DNA from 3 places in the Novosphingobium sp. BL-S-19 genome. Region 3 is predicted to be linked to each of the others. Evidence: predicted binding sites of a transcription regulator. Region 3 holds the regulator's gene; each other region holds the start of a gene.

Region 1 (4,127 bases), on a different replicon from region 3:
GCGCACCGATTGCGATATCGGTGCGCGGCTTCGAGGCGAAGCTGGCGGCACTACGCGTCGATTCGGCAATGCGGCGCGGCTTGGGATCGTATTCCTGCGCCGCCGCGCGCTGCCAACCGGGGCCGCGCGTCAAGGTGCGAGCCGGCTGCGCGCGGGCCACTTCGGCGAAAGGATCGGCCATTTCCGTCCACTGCGCCCGCCAGAGCGAGGCGCCGCCGGATAGCGTGGTTTCCGCATCCACATGATCGTCCGGCAGCTCCGCAATGAAGCGTGACGGGATGGAGCTGGTCCACTGGCCATAGATGCGGCGGTTCGCGGCATGAAGGATCGTGCACTTGCGCCGCGCGCGGGTGATGGCGACGTAGGCGAGGCGGCGTTCCTCCTCCAGGCTGGCAAGCCCGCCTTCGTCCATCGCCCGCTGCGAGGGGAACACGCCTTCCTCCCAGCCGGGCAGGAACACATTGTCGAACTCCAGCCCTTTGGCCGCGTGCATGGTCATGATCGTGACCTTTTCCTCGTCCGCGGCGGCATCGTTGTCCATCACGAGGCTGACGTGTTCGAGGAAATCGCCGAGGCTTTCATATTCCTCCATGGCGCGCGCGAGTTCGACGAGGTTTTCGAGGCGGCCCGCCGCTTCTGGCGTCTTTTCGGCCTGCAGCGCGTCGGTATAGCCGCTTTCGTCCAGCACGGTGCGCATGAGATCGGCCGGGTTCTCGGTGCCCGACAGGTCGCGCCAGCGGGCGAAATCGCGCATCAGCGACAGGAACGTATTGCGCGCGCGGGCGGGCAGTTCGTCGGTATCGGCAATCTCTATCGCGGCCATCGCGAGCGGAATGCCCCGGCGGCGGGCGAGGGTGTGCAGTGCCTCCAGCGCCTTGGCGCCAAGGCCCCGCTTCGGGGCGTTGTAGATACGCTCGAACGCAAGGTCGTCCGACGGCTGCGCGATGACGCGCAGATAGGCGAGGGCGTCGCGGATTTCGGCGCGCTCATAGAAACGGAAGCCGCCGACGATGCGGTACTTCATGCCGATCGAGATAAACCGGTCTTCGAACTCGCGCGTCTGGTACTGCGCGCGCACAAGGATGGCGATCTGGTCGAGCGGGGCGCCTTCGCGTTCCAACCGCTCGATCTCGTCCCCCACGCGGCGCGCTTCCTCCGGCGCGTCCCACACGCCGATCACGCGCACCTTTTCGCCGGGATGGCGCTCGGTCCACAGCGTCTTGCCCAGGCGCTGCGTGTTCTCGCCGATCAGGCCAGAGGCGGCGGCGAGGATCTGCGGGGTGGAGCGATAGTTCTGCTCCAGCCGGATCACTTTCGCGCCGGGAAAGTCCTTCTCGAACTTCAGGATATTGGCCACTTCCGCGCCGCGCCAGGAGTAGATCGACTGGTCATCATCCCCCACCACGCAGATGTTCTTGCGTTCCTGCGCGATCAGGCGGAGCCACAGGTACTGGACCTGATTGGTGTCCTGATATTCGTCCACCATCACGTATTTGAAGCGCTGCTGGTACTGCTGCAGCACATCGCGATTGGTGCGCAGGATGTTGAGCATGTGGAGCAGCAGATCGCCGAAATCGCAGGCGTTCAGCGTCTTCAGGCGATCCTGATAGAGCTGGTAGAACTTCTGTCCGCGGCCATTGGCATAGGCTTCGCTTTCGCCGGCATCGAGATCGGCGGGGTTGAGCCCGCGGTTCTTCCAGCGATCGATGCAACCGGCCAGTTGCCGGGCGGGCCAGCGCTTTTCATCCAGCCCTTCGGCCTGAATCAACTGCTTCAGGACGCGAAGCTGATCGTCGGTATCGATGATCGTGAAGTTGGGTTGCAGCCCCACCAGTTCGGCATGGCGGCGCAGCATCTTGGCGGCGATCGCGTGGAAGGTGCCGAGCCAGGGCATCCCTTCGACGGCGGGGCCGATCAGGTGGCCCACACGCTCGCGCATTTCGCGTGCGGCCTTGTTGGTGAACGTGACGCAGAGGATCTCGCTGGGCCAGGCCAGGCGGCTGCGGACGAGGTGCGCCAGCCTGCGGGTGAGCGCCGCCGTCTTCCCCGTGCCGGCCCCTGCCAGCATCAGCACCGGGCCTTCGGTAGTCAGCACCGCCTCGCGCTGGGGAGGATTCAGCCCCTCGATCAACGGGTCGGAAGAGGCATCAGGCTGAGAGGATTGCAGATCGTTCACCCGTGAACATCTAGGGAACGGGGCATCGCGGTGCAAGGCCGCTTCGTCGCATCTTCGGAACAATCCCCGGCACCGGGCGTCGCCTTTGCATAGCGATAGACATGGAGAGAGATGCCATGCGTGTGAAACTTCTGGCCGGCGCTGCCGCACTTTCGCTGGCCGCCCTGTCCGGCCCCATCCTTGCCCAAAGCACCGTGGGCGACCCTGCACCAACTCCCGAAGCTCCGCCGGCTCCAGCCGCGCCCTCGGATTCCGGCGCGATGACGGCCGAGCAGAAGGCGACGTACGATTCGTGGCCCGCCGATATGAAGGCCGACTACGATACGTGGACGCCGGAATACAAAGCCTATTTCTGGAACCTCACGGGTGAGCAGCAGCGCGGCTATTGGGCGCTGACGCCCGACCAGCGCGGCCAGATCTACAAGATGAGTCCGGAACAGCAGCAGATCGCCTGGAACGCGGTTGCCCAGCAACTCAACGGCCAGAAGCCGTCGACCCCGGCCGGGCAGGCCAATCCGCCGGGGGAGGGGATGCCGACCACGGGCGTACCCGATCCCAAGATGGCGGCACAATCGGTGCCCCCCGCGATGCCAGCGGACCAGAGCTATCAGGGCGGCCCCTACAAGGGCGCGCTGACGCCGCCGCCGGCAACGGCGATGGACAAGACCTATCCGAAGTGCAGCAAGACGGTGACGGACAATTGCCGCAATCGCGGCGGAGTCTGATTGTCGTTGTAAAAGTATAGTTGGAACCGAACCCCGCGCAGTGTATTTCACCGTGCGGGGTTCGTTTCATCATATGGAGAAATCCGGATGTCCCGCTACTTGCTTATACTTGCTGCTGCCGCCGTCGCGGCCCCGCTTGGAGCCGCTGCCATCGCACAGGACGCCGCGCCGCAGAAGGCCGACGTAACCGCGCGTGACAGCCGTGGCCGGCCGACCGAGGTTTCCATCGATGGTCAGACCTACAAGGTCTGTTCGGCAACGATCAAGGACAGCTGCATCAATCCCAGCCAGATCGGCGTGCAGCGCAGTGCGCCGAAGAAGTCCAGCCACAAGAAGAAGTAATCGACTCCGATCAGTAGCGGGCGATCAGTCCGGGACGCGGCGCAGGATGTGCAGCCGTGCCTTGCCGACGTCCCGCGTGGACTCGACCTCGAAACCGCGGATCGACACGCTTTCGTCGCGCCCGGTTTCGAGGCTGACCCACGTCTGCTCGCCGATCCAGCCCAGCCGGTTCAGCTTGTCGACCGCCACGGCACCAGCGCCGGTATCGTAGGGCGGATCCAGCAGGACGAGGTCCAAGGTCTCCTTCGCCTGTCCGAGCGACATCACCGAACTTGCCCGCACGTCGGCCTGCCCCTGGGCGCGCAAATTGGCGATATTGGTGCGGATCGCCCGGATTGCACCGGGGTCCTGATCGACGAACAGGCAGTGCGCGGCGCCGCGTGACAGCGCCTCAAGCCCAAGTGCTCCCGATCCCGCAAAGAGATCGGCGACTTTCAGACCCTCAAGCGTGCCAAGGCGGCTCGCCAGCATAGAGAACAGCGTCTCGCGCGTGCGGTCTGCCGTCGGGCGCGTGGTGTCGCCCTCCGGCGTCGCCAGCTTGCGTCCGCGCCATTCGCCCGCAACGATGCGCAGGCCGGTCCGCGCATTGGCCGGCTTCATGCCTCGTCTCCGTCCCTGGCGTCTCCGTCCTTGGGACTGTCCTTCGGGGCGTTTTTCGCGTTGTTCTGGGCCAGCGTGCGGCGGAAGTTCTCCAGTTCGCGCTCGCTGACTTCGACGACCAGACCCTTGGGCAGGTCCAGCAGGCGGAAGGGCCCATAGGAAATGCGGATCAAGCGGCTGACTTGCAGACCCAGATGTTCGAGCACGCGGCGCACTTCGCGGTTCTTGCCTTCGGTCAGGGTCATTTCGATCCACTGGTTGCGCCCGGTGCGACGCTCCATGTT
Region 2 (4,127 bases), on a different replicon from region 3:
CGGCCCCGAGGCGGACAGGATCTCGGGTGAGGATTTTCTCGCCGGCAGCAAGGACGACCGACACCAGTTCCGCTTCATTGTTTCGGCCGAAGACGGCGACCGGTATGGGGATCTCAAACCCTATGTCCGAACGCTGATGAAACAGGTCGAACATGACCTCGGAACGAAACTCGACTGGGTTGCGGTTGACCACTTCAATACCGGAAATCCCCATACCCACATCGTGCTGCGGGGCGTGAATGAAAAGGGGAAGGATCTGATCATCGCCCGCGAGTATATCTCGCGCGGTCTTCGTCAGCGCGCTGCCGAGATAATCACGCGCGATCTGGGACCGCGGACCGACCTCGAAATCGAGGAACGCTTGCGACACGATGTGACCCAGGAGCGCCTGACAGTTATCGACCGGCGCATGCTCGCGCGGGTCGGGCCGGATCGGCTTGTAGTTCCCCAGCAGGGCGACGGCTATTTTCAGTCGCTTGAAACCGGCCGGCTTAACGTGCTCGGCAAGATGGGATTGGCGGAAGATCTTGGCAGCGGATCCTGGCGGCTTGGTGAAGGCCTAGACGAGAAACTCCGGGCGTTGGGTGAGCGAGGCGATATCATCCGCCTGATGCAGCGCGAATTGACCCGCGCGAAGATCGACCGGCGCGATCATCAAATTCATACATCTGAATCCGCGACCTTGATCGGCCGGGTGGTCCAGCGAGGCCTGTCCGACGAGCATAGGGATCGGCATTACCTGCTCGTCGACGGCACCGATGGACGCTCCCATTACGTCGAGATCGGCAATGTAGGATCGGTCGAAGTCTTGCCGGCCGGAGCGACGATCCGGGTGACCGCCCGGCCACCGCAGATTCGCGAGATGGACCGCACCATCCTGGCCGTGGCTGAGGCTAATGGCGGGCGGTATTCGTCGGCGTTGCACCGGGCGCACGACCCATCGGTTTCGGCAGAATTTGCCGAAGGTCACCTGCGCCGCCTGGAGGCGATACGCCGAGGCGGCAGCGATCTGAAACGTGACGTCGATGGGACATGGTCGATCGGTGCCGATCATCTGGCGCATGTCGAAGGCTATGAGGCCAGGCAGCATCGAGCGCGGCCGGTGAGCGTTGAGGTGCTGGCATCCTTGGCGCCAGACCGTCTCGCATCTGTGGAGGGCGCGTCATGGCTGGACCGGGAACTGGCCGGCTCTGCGGGTCGGGAGATGCGTGATACCGGGTTCGGGCGCGAGGTGCGCGTTGCGCTCGATGCCCGGCGTCAATGGTTGGTCCATGAAGGGCTGCTCCAGGAAGGCAGCACTCGGGTCGGGCGCAGCATTTTGGCCGTGCTGCAGCGGAGAGAGCTTTTGCGGATTTCGGAAGGCCTTTCCGATGAACTCGGCAAGACCTTCACAGAAGCGAAGATCGGAGAGCGGATCGAGGGTAAGCTGACCAGACGGATCGATGCTGTTTCCGGCCGCTTCGCACTGATCGAAAAGAGCCGCGAGTTCACGCTCGTTCCATGGCGGCCGGTAATGGAAAAACAGGTCGGGAAGCAGGCGGGCGGGATCATGCGCGAGGCCGGGATCAACTGGCAGTTCGGTCGCGGAAGATCCGGACCGGGAATTTCGTAACCCGGTAAGGCGAACGCTGGCCGCCTTTGGAAAGGGACCGCGTTCGCATGAGCATGCTAGAGGAGCGGCCCCGTTGGTTCAGATTTCGATCCCGGTTTTGGCTTCGCCTTGAACCAGAGCTCAGGCGTGCGGTCGACGATCAGCTCGCCTTCCCAGGTCCGGCAAAGCTCAAACGCGTCCTGCGAGGTTCCCGAGGTCCATTGCTCCCAATCCTCGCGCCGCAGGATCGTTGGCATGCGGTCGTGAACGTCGGACATTTGCTCCGAGCCCGGCACCATGACCATCGAATAGGCGTCTCCCCACTCGATAGTCGGGCGCCAGATGCCTGCAACGGCGAAGTCCGTGCCACCGGGAAGTGAATACCAGGTTCGCGTCATCCTGCCGCCGGGCCCCTCGGCTTCCGCCCGGGCTGTGACCGGGATCAGGCAACGGCGCTCGTGAAAGCTCTCGGCCCACATCGGATTGCCTCGAATCTGATCGTCGCGCGCGTTGTTCACTTTGGTCGGCTTCAGAAGGGCGCCCGTCTTCTTGCTGACATTCTTGCGCGGAAAGCCCCATGCCATTGCCTGAACCCGGCCATCCGCGACAACGAGCCCCGGATAGCCGGGGTAGATTTCCGCTGCATAGTTCGCACCCGGAGATGGCACCGCATCGAACAGCTTAGCCACAGCGTCCGCAGGCGTTGTCAGGCGGTAGAGATTGCAGATGGCGCCGCTCCTTTCGCGAATGCTGGAAGGGGAAAGTAAGGCAACCTCGCCTGCTGGCCAAGGGGCTGGGCACAGTATCGATTCGGGCCGTCGCGGCCGCGTCTATGCTCCAACGCCTGGTGTTCCGTGCCGCGCTGTTCTCCGAAAGGAAGTGAATTTCCTCCGGTATTCCTTGGCTTGGTGGCTCCGGGGAGCTCGGTCACTGGCGAGGCCATTGACACGCAGGCGGATTGGAACAAAATGCGAACATAATTCCCATCACAGAGCCACAAGGAGGCCCTTCATGACAGATCGAGGGTCGCCCTCACGTATCGATGCGCTGCGCGCCCGGATTGCCGAGATCGAGGGCACCGACAGGCGTGTGTGCCATGTTTTGCCTTTCGAGCTTGATGCTATCGATTCCCGGTTGCCGGGAGGCGGTCTCGCGCTCGGCAGTCTTCATGAAGTGGCGGGCGGTGCTGAAGGGGTTACCGACGGCGCGGCTGCTGCCCTATTTGCGGCTGGGATCATGGCGCGCGTGGAAGGCAAGATCCTCTGGTGCATGACCAAGGCCGATCTCTTCGCGCCGGCCATTGCCCAGGCCGGGCTCGATCCTGACCGTGTCATCTATCTTGAAGCGCAGGATGAGACTTCAGTGCTCGCCTGCTTCGAGGAGGGGCTGCGCCATGGCGGGCTCGGCGGTGTGGTTGCCGAAGTGTCGCGGCTCTCGATGCCCGTCTCTCGCCGCCTGCTGCTGGCTGCGGAAAACAGCGGCGCGATCGGGATCGCGCTGCGCCGTTGGCGGAGGCGCGAAGATGCGGCCGATTTCGGGCAGCCGACGGCCGCCGCGACGCGCTGGCGAGTGACGGCGGTCCCGTCCGAAGTCTTGCCGGTCCCCGGCGTCGGGCGGCCGCGCTGGTTCGTCGAGCTCATCCGGTGCCGGGCTGGCGAGAGCGCCGATTTTCTTCTGGAATCCTGTGATGGGACAGGTCGTCTCGCTCTTCCTGCCGACCTGGCCGATCGACCGGCTGCGGCGCAGGCTTGGGCGGCAAGCACCGCCGCCTGACGCGCCGCTGGTCCTGGCGGACGTGGAAGGCCGTCGCCGCGTGCTGACTGCGGTGAGCGCGCGTGCGCGCGCTCTCGGCCTACACGTGGGCATGGCGCTAACCCAGGCGCAGGCGCTGGTGCCCGATCTGCTGATCATGGATGCCGACCGCGACGCAGACGATGAGGCGCTGGAGCGCCTTGCGGTCTGGTCGCTGCGCAAATACTCGCCGCTCATTGCGCTCGATCCGCCCGACGGCTTGATGCTCGACGTGACGGGGGCAACCCATAGCCACGGCGGGGCCAGGGGCCTGCTTGCCGACATGCTGCGCCGGCTCGCCGAAGTGGAGACCGACGCGCGCGCCGTCTGCGCGCCGACCTACGGAGCGGCCCATGCACTGGCGCGGTTCGGCGGCGAGATGTTGCGGAGCGAAGGACTTGCCGTAATCGATCCGGCAGACCTTGTCGAAGCGGTCGCGCGCCTGCCGCTCGCGGCCCTTCGTCTGGAGGCCAAGGCGATCGAAAGCCTCGCCGCGCTCGGCATCGAGGTGCTTGCGGAGCTGGAGGCCATGCCGCGGGCTTCACTCGCCTTGCGGTTCGGTTCCGATCCCGGCCGGCGGCTCGACCAGATTTATGGGAGGCTGTCTGAACCCTTTGAACCGGTCGAGGCGCCGCGGCAGATCGAAGTCGAGCGCCGCTTCGCCGAGCCGATCGGCGCCCCGGAGACGATCGCGCGCTACATCCGAAAACTGGTCGACGCGCTCTGCCAAGTGCTGGAAGAGGCG
Region 3 (4,127 bases):
ACGTCAGCGCCGTGATCGGCGCAGTCTATTTTCTTGCCATTCGCTTGCTGGCGCTTTCCCCCGCGATCGCACTGCGATGGCGCCTGCCGGTGGTGGCTGCGGCCTTGGGTGGTCTGGCGGGGATCGGCTATACCCTGTTGACGGGATCGCAGGTGCCCACCGTCCGCTCTTGCGCGGGCGCCCTGCTGGTGCTGGGCGCGATGTTGCTGGGGCGTGAAGCGTTGTCGGTTCGAATGCTGGCGACCGGGGCGTTTCTCGTCATGGTGTTGTGGCCTGAGGCTATCGTCGGTCCCAGTTTTCAGATGAGTTTTGCGGCGGTGCTTACATTGATCGCGGTGGCGAAGGCAGCGCCGGTGCGTCGCTGGATGGCGCCACGCGATGAAAGCGTGCCGATGCGAGTCTTGAGGTCGGCAGCGCTGATGCTGGTGACCGGCGTCGCGATCGACCTGGTTCTGATGCCGATTGCCCTTTATCATTTCCACCGTGCAGGCGTTTTTGGCGCGCTGGCCAATCTCGTGGCCATTCCGCTGACGACTTTCGCCGTCATGCCCCTTGTGGCCATTGCGCTCCTTCTCGACGTCGTCGGTCTTGGAGCGCCGGTATGGTGGCTTGCAGGCCACGCCATTGCGCTCCTTCTTGAGCTTGCCCACGTCGTTGCGGATATTCCCGGCGCGGTTCGCCTCCTTCCGGTGATGGGAGCGGGGCATTTTCTCCTGTTCGTCACAGGCGGTTTGTGGCTGGCCTTATGGTCGGGGAAGGTGCGTTTTCTCGGTCTCGTTCCGGCGTTTGCGGGTGTCGCCGGATTGGCGCTGATCGGTCCTCCCGACATTCTGGTGAGTGGTGACGGCCATTACATTGGCATGACGGTGGGGGATGGGCGCCTGGCTATCCTGCGTGAGAGCAGAAGCGGCTATGCGCTGGACAACATGTTGGAAGTTACCGGGCAGCGCGAACTGCCGCTCGCTCTGCCCGGACAGCGTGAGGTCCGATGCAATAACGACTTTTGCGCGGCGGCCTTCCGGCGAGGTGAGAGGATGTGGCATGTTCTGATCGCGCGCAGCGATGCTTATGTGCCGATCCCTTCGCTGGCACGGGCCTGCGGCCGCGCGGATATCGTCATTGCCGATCGCTCGCTGCCGCAAAGCTGCAAGCCGCGATGGCTGAAAATCGATCGTCCCATGCTGAAGCAAACGGGCGGGATCGTTATAGATCTGGAAGGTCAGGCGCTGCGAACGGTGGCCCAAAGCCATGGTAGCCACGGCTGGTGAGATATTTGGAGGGGTTGATCCGACTGCCTCGGATCAACCCCTCCAACTCCCGTATATCCCGTTTTCCGAACCATCCGGTGTTTTCACCCGATTGGAAAACACCCCAAGAATGTCGCGAGCCTGTGCAGCGATGCCAGTCCGGCGATCGGGTCCGTACCCCTTGTCAGTGATAGCGGCGCAAAATGCCTGCGAGTTTGCCCTGAACCTGCACTTCCCCGGCGCCGTAGATCTGGGGCTCGTATGCGGCGTTCGCCGGATCGAGCCGAACCTTTGGCCCTTCGCGGCGGAGATACTTGAGGGTGGCTTCCTCACCGCGGATGAGGGCCACCACGATTTCCCCATCGCGCGCCGTGTCGGTGCGCTTAACAAGCGCCAGATCGCCATCGAGAATACCGGCCTCGATCATCGAATCACCGGAAACCTCAAGCGCATAATGATCTCCCGAGCCCAGCAGGGCTGCCGGCACCGGCAGCGTCGCCTGACCTTCGATTGCCTCGATCGGAACGCCGGCGGCGATGCGGCCGTGTAGCGGTATCTCGATTACGTCGTTGGCCGGTTCCGGAGCCCGCGGAGCCGCGCGCAGTGCAGCGGGCGCTTCTCGCGGTGTCGCAGGCGTGGCGGCGGCAGCAGGGGCCTTATTGGTCACATCGTCAGGCTGGCGAAGCACTTCAAGGGCGCGGGCCCGATTGGGGAGACGACGGATAAAGCCGCGTTCCTCCAGCGCCGAAATCAACCGGTGAACGCCCGACTTCGATTTGAGGTCCAGCGCATCCTTCATTTCTTCGAAGCTGGGCGAGACCCCGCTTTCTTCAAGGCGAACCTGAATGAACCGGAGCAATTCGTGCTGCTTGCGCGTCAACATCTGGCTGCCTCACCTGCTTCGCCGAGATTGGCGGTCTGTTCCCTTCGCGAAGAACACATGGAGGTTCATTCGCGAACAATGAGGGAACAATTAAGCAACGAATCCGGTAGCGTCAAGCAATACCGCCATTCTGGAGCAAGTATACCCAAACCGTATCCCCGCGATTGGCAGCGGGGGCGTTGCCGGGGCGATCGATAAGAACATTGCTTGTGGCCAGAGAGACCAAGGCGCTGCTGTCCTGCACGCTATGGGCGCTGACGGTTTCGCCATCCCAAAGGCCGCGCACGAATTCGCGTCGATCGCCGCTGGGCGGCAAGGCGTCGGCCAAGCGGGTCAGCAACGGCATCTGTGCAGGCCTGCGGGCGCCGAGCAACGCGCGAAGAGCCGGCAACATGAAATGGTATGCGGTTACGAGACTGGAGACCGGATTCCCCGGCAATCCGATCACGATCTGCGCGCGCTGGCCGCGCGCTTTTCGCGCCACCAGCAATGGCTTGCCCGGCCGGATTGCCACGCGCCAGAAATCCAGATCGGCACCCCATGCTTCGAGTGCGGGACGAACGAGATCATGATCGCCAACGGAAACGCCGCCGCTGGTAACGATGACATCCGCGTCACCGGCAGATTCGAAGGCGCGGATCAGGGCGTCGAGATCGTCGCCCACCGGGCCGATTCTGTCGACCGCGACCGGAAGGCTTTGGCCCATCGCGGCGAGCATGGCGCCGTTGCTGGCGGGTATCTGATGCGGTTCGCAGCATTCCGGATCCACGGCCAGTTCGTCCCCGCTGTCGATCACGACAAGGCGCGGTATCCTTCGAACCGGCAAGTGCTTGTGCCCCGCCACGATCGCGAGTGCGGCCTGGGCGGCGCCGATACGGGTGCCGGACGGCAGGATTTCCCGCCCCTCGGGGAAGTCCATACCCTGGCGGCGTATATGTTTGTGCAGCGGGGTGGGGCCTTCGCCGGTCAAGGTGACGCGATGCTGATCGCGCGTGACATCTTCCTGAAGGATGACTCCTCCTGCGCCGGCAGGGATCAGGGCGCCGGTCGAAATGCGAATGGCCTGCCCCGGCGTGACGGCGGCTTCGTAAGGATGCCCCGCGGCACTTTCGCCCACGACATGCCAGGGCCCGGCGGTATCGCCTTCCGCAACCGCGTAGCCATCCATTGCCGAAATGTCGCGCGCGGGCTGAGTCCTCCGGGCAACCAGGGGTTCGGCCAGATAGCGGCCGAGGGCGCTGGGCACATCGACGCGCTCGACCGGCGTGGGCTCGACAAGCTGCAGCAGGCGGTCCTGGGCATCTTCCAGCGAGAGCATGGGCTGCCGGGCCATCAGATCGCGCCTGCCGCGATCCACACGCCGGACTTGCCGCCGCGCTTTTCGATCAGCCGTATCGCGCCGATCACCATGCCTTTGTCGAGTGCCTTGGCCATGTCGTAGATCGTCAGGAGGGCAATGGAAGCTGCCGTAATTGCCTCCATTTCGACGCCGGTCTTGCCTGTGAGCGAGGCCGTGGCGATCGCGCGGATGCCGTCTTCCTCGAAACGGAAGTCGACGTTGACCGCGTCGAGCGGCAGCGGATGGCACATCGGAATCAGGTCGGAGGTCTTCTTTGCCGCCATGATCCCCGCAATCCGGGCCGTTCCCAGCACATCGCCCTTGGGCGCATTGCCGGCGCGGATCGCGTCGAGCGCCTCCCGCGTCATGGTGATGAGTCCGGATGCGATGGCGAGGCGTTGGGTATCCGGCTTGGCGCCGACATCCACCATGCGGGCGGTGCCATCCGAATCGATGTGGGTGAGGCTCTTGGTCATTTCGGGCGGCTCATGTGCGTTGCAAGGTGACAGGTCGGTTGACACAGTTGACACGGTTCTGAAGTGAAATAGCGGAAGGCACCGAACTGGCGAATTTTTGCGCTTTCAACGAAAAACGGGCGACTGGTCATGGCGTTGCGATGGCAGATTTCGTCACAGTAGGACAGGAACCGCAAGGCGAA

Evidence for each region. Region 3 encodes LexA, which represses DNA repair genes until DNA is damaged. Its sites were predicted from a motif close to GTTCCNCNCTTGTTCT; they were not measured.
Region 1: the regulator LexA is predicted to act here: its motif matches at 2,180-2,195, upstream of ACZ1JV_RS14665 (ATP-dependent helicase).
Region 2: the regulator LexA is predicted to act here: its motif matches at 2,552-2,567, upstream of ACZ1JV_RS16145 (ImuA family protein).

The regions. Positions count from the first base shown of each region.
Region 1 covers NZ_CM145498.1:1,352,059-1,356,185, forward strand. Annotated here, with positions in the region: gene ACZ1JV_RS14665 (ATP-dependent helicase) at 1-2,176, opposite strand, end outside; gene ACZ1JV_RS14670 (hypothetical protein) at 2,293-2,901, shown strand; gene ACZ1JV_RS14675 (hypothetical protein) at 2,989-3,243, shown strand; gene rsmD (16S rRNA (guanine(966)-N(2))-methyltransferase RsmD) at 3,268-3,843, opposite strand; gene ACZ1JV_RS14685 (pseudouridine synthase) at 3,840-4,127, opposite strand, start outside.
Region 2 covers NZ_CM145498.1:1,676,546-1,680,672, forward strand. Annotated here, with positions in the region: gene rlxS (relaxase/mobilization nuclease RlxS) at 1-1,612, shown strand, start outside; gene ACZ1JV_RS16140 (SOS response-associated peptidase) at 1,669-2,340, opposite strand; gene ACZ1JV_RS16145 (ImuA family protein) at 2,603-3,364, shown strand; gene ACZ1JV_RS16150 (Y-family DNA polymerase) at 3,279-4,127, shown strand, end outside.
Region 3 covers NZ_CM145497.1:1,181,609-1,185,735, forward strand. Annotated here, with positions in the region: gene ACZ1JV_RS05130 (ComEC/Rec2 family competence protein) at 1-1,268, shown strand, start outside; gene lexA (transcriptional repressor LexA) at 1,432-2,130, opposite strand; gene ACZ1JV_RS05140 (molybdopterin molybdotransferase MoeA) at 2,243-3,463, opposite strand; gene moaC (cyclic pyranopterin monophosphate synthase MoaC) at 3,463-3,945, opposite strand; gene ACZ1JV_RS05150 (hypothetical protein) at 3,942-4,127, opposite strand, start outside.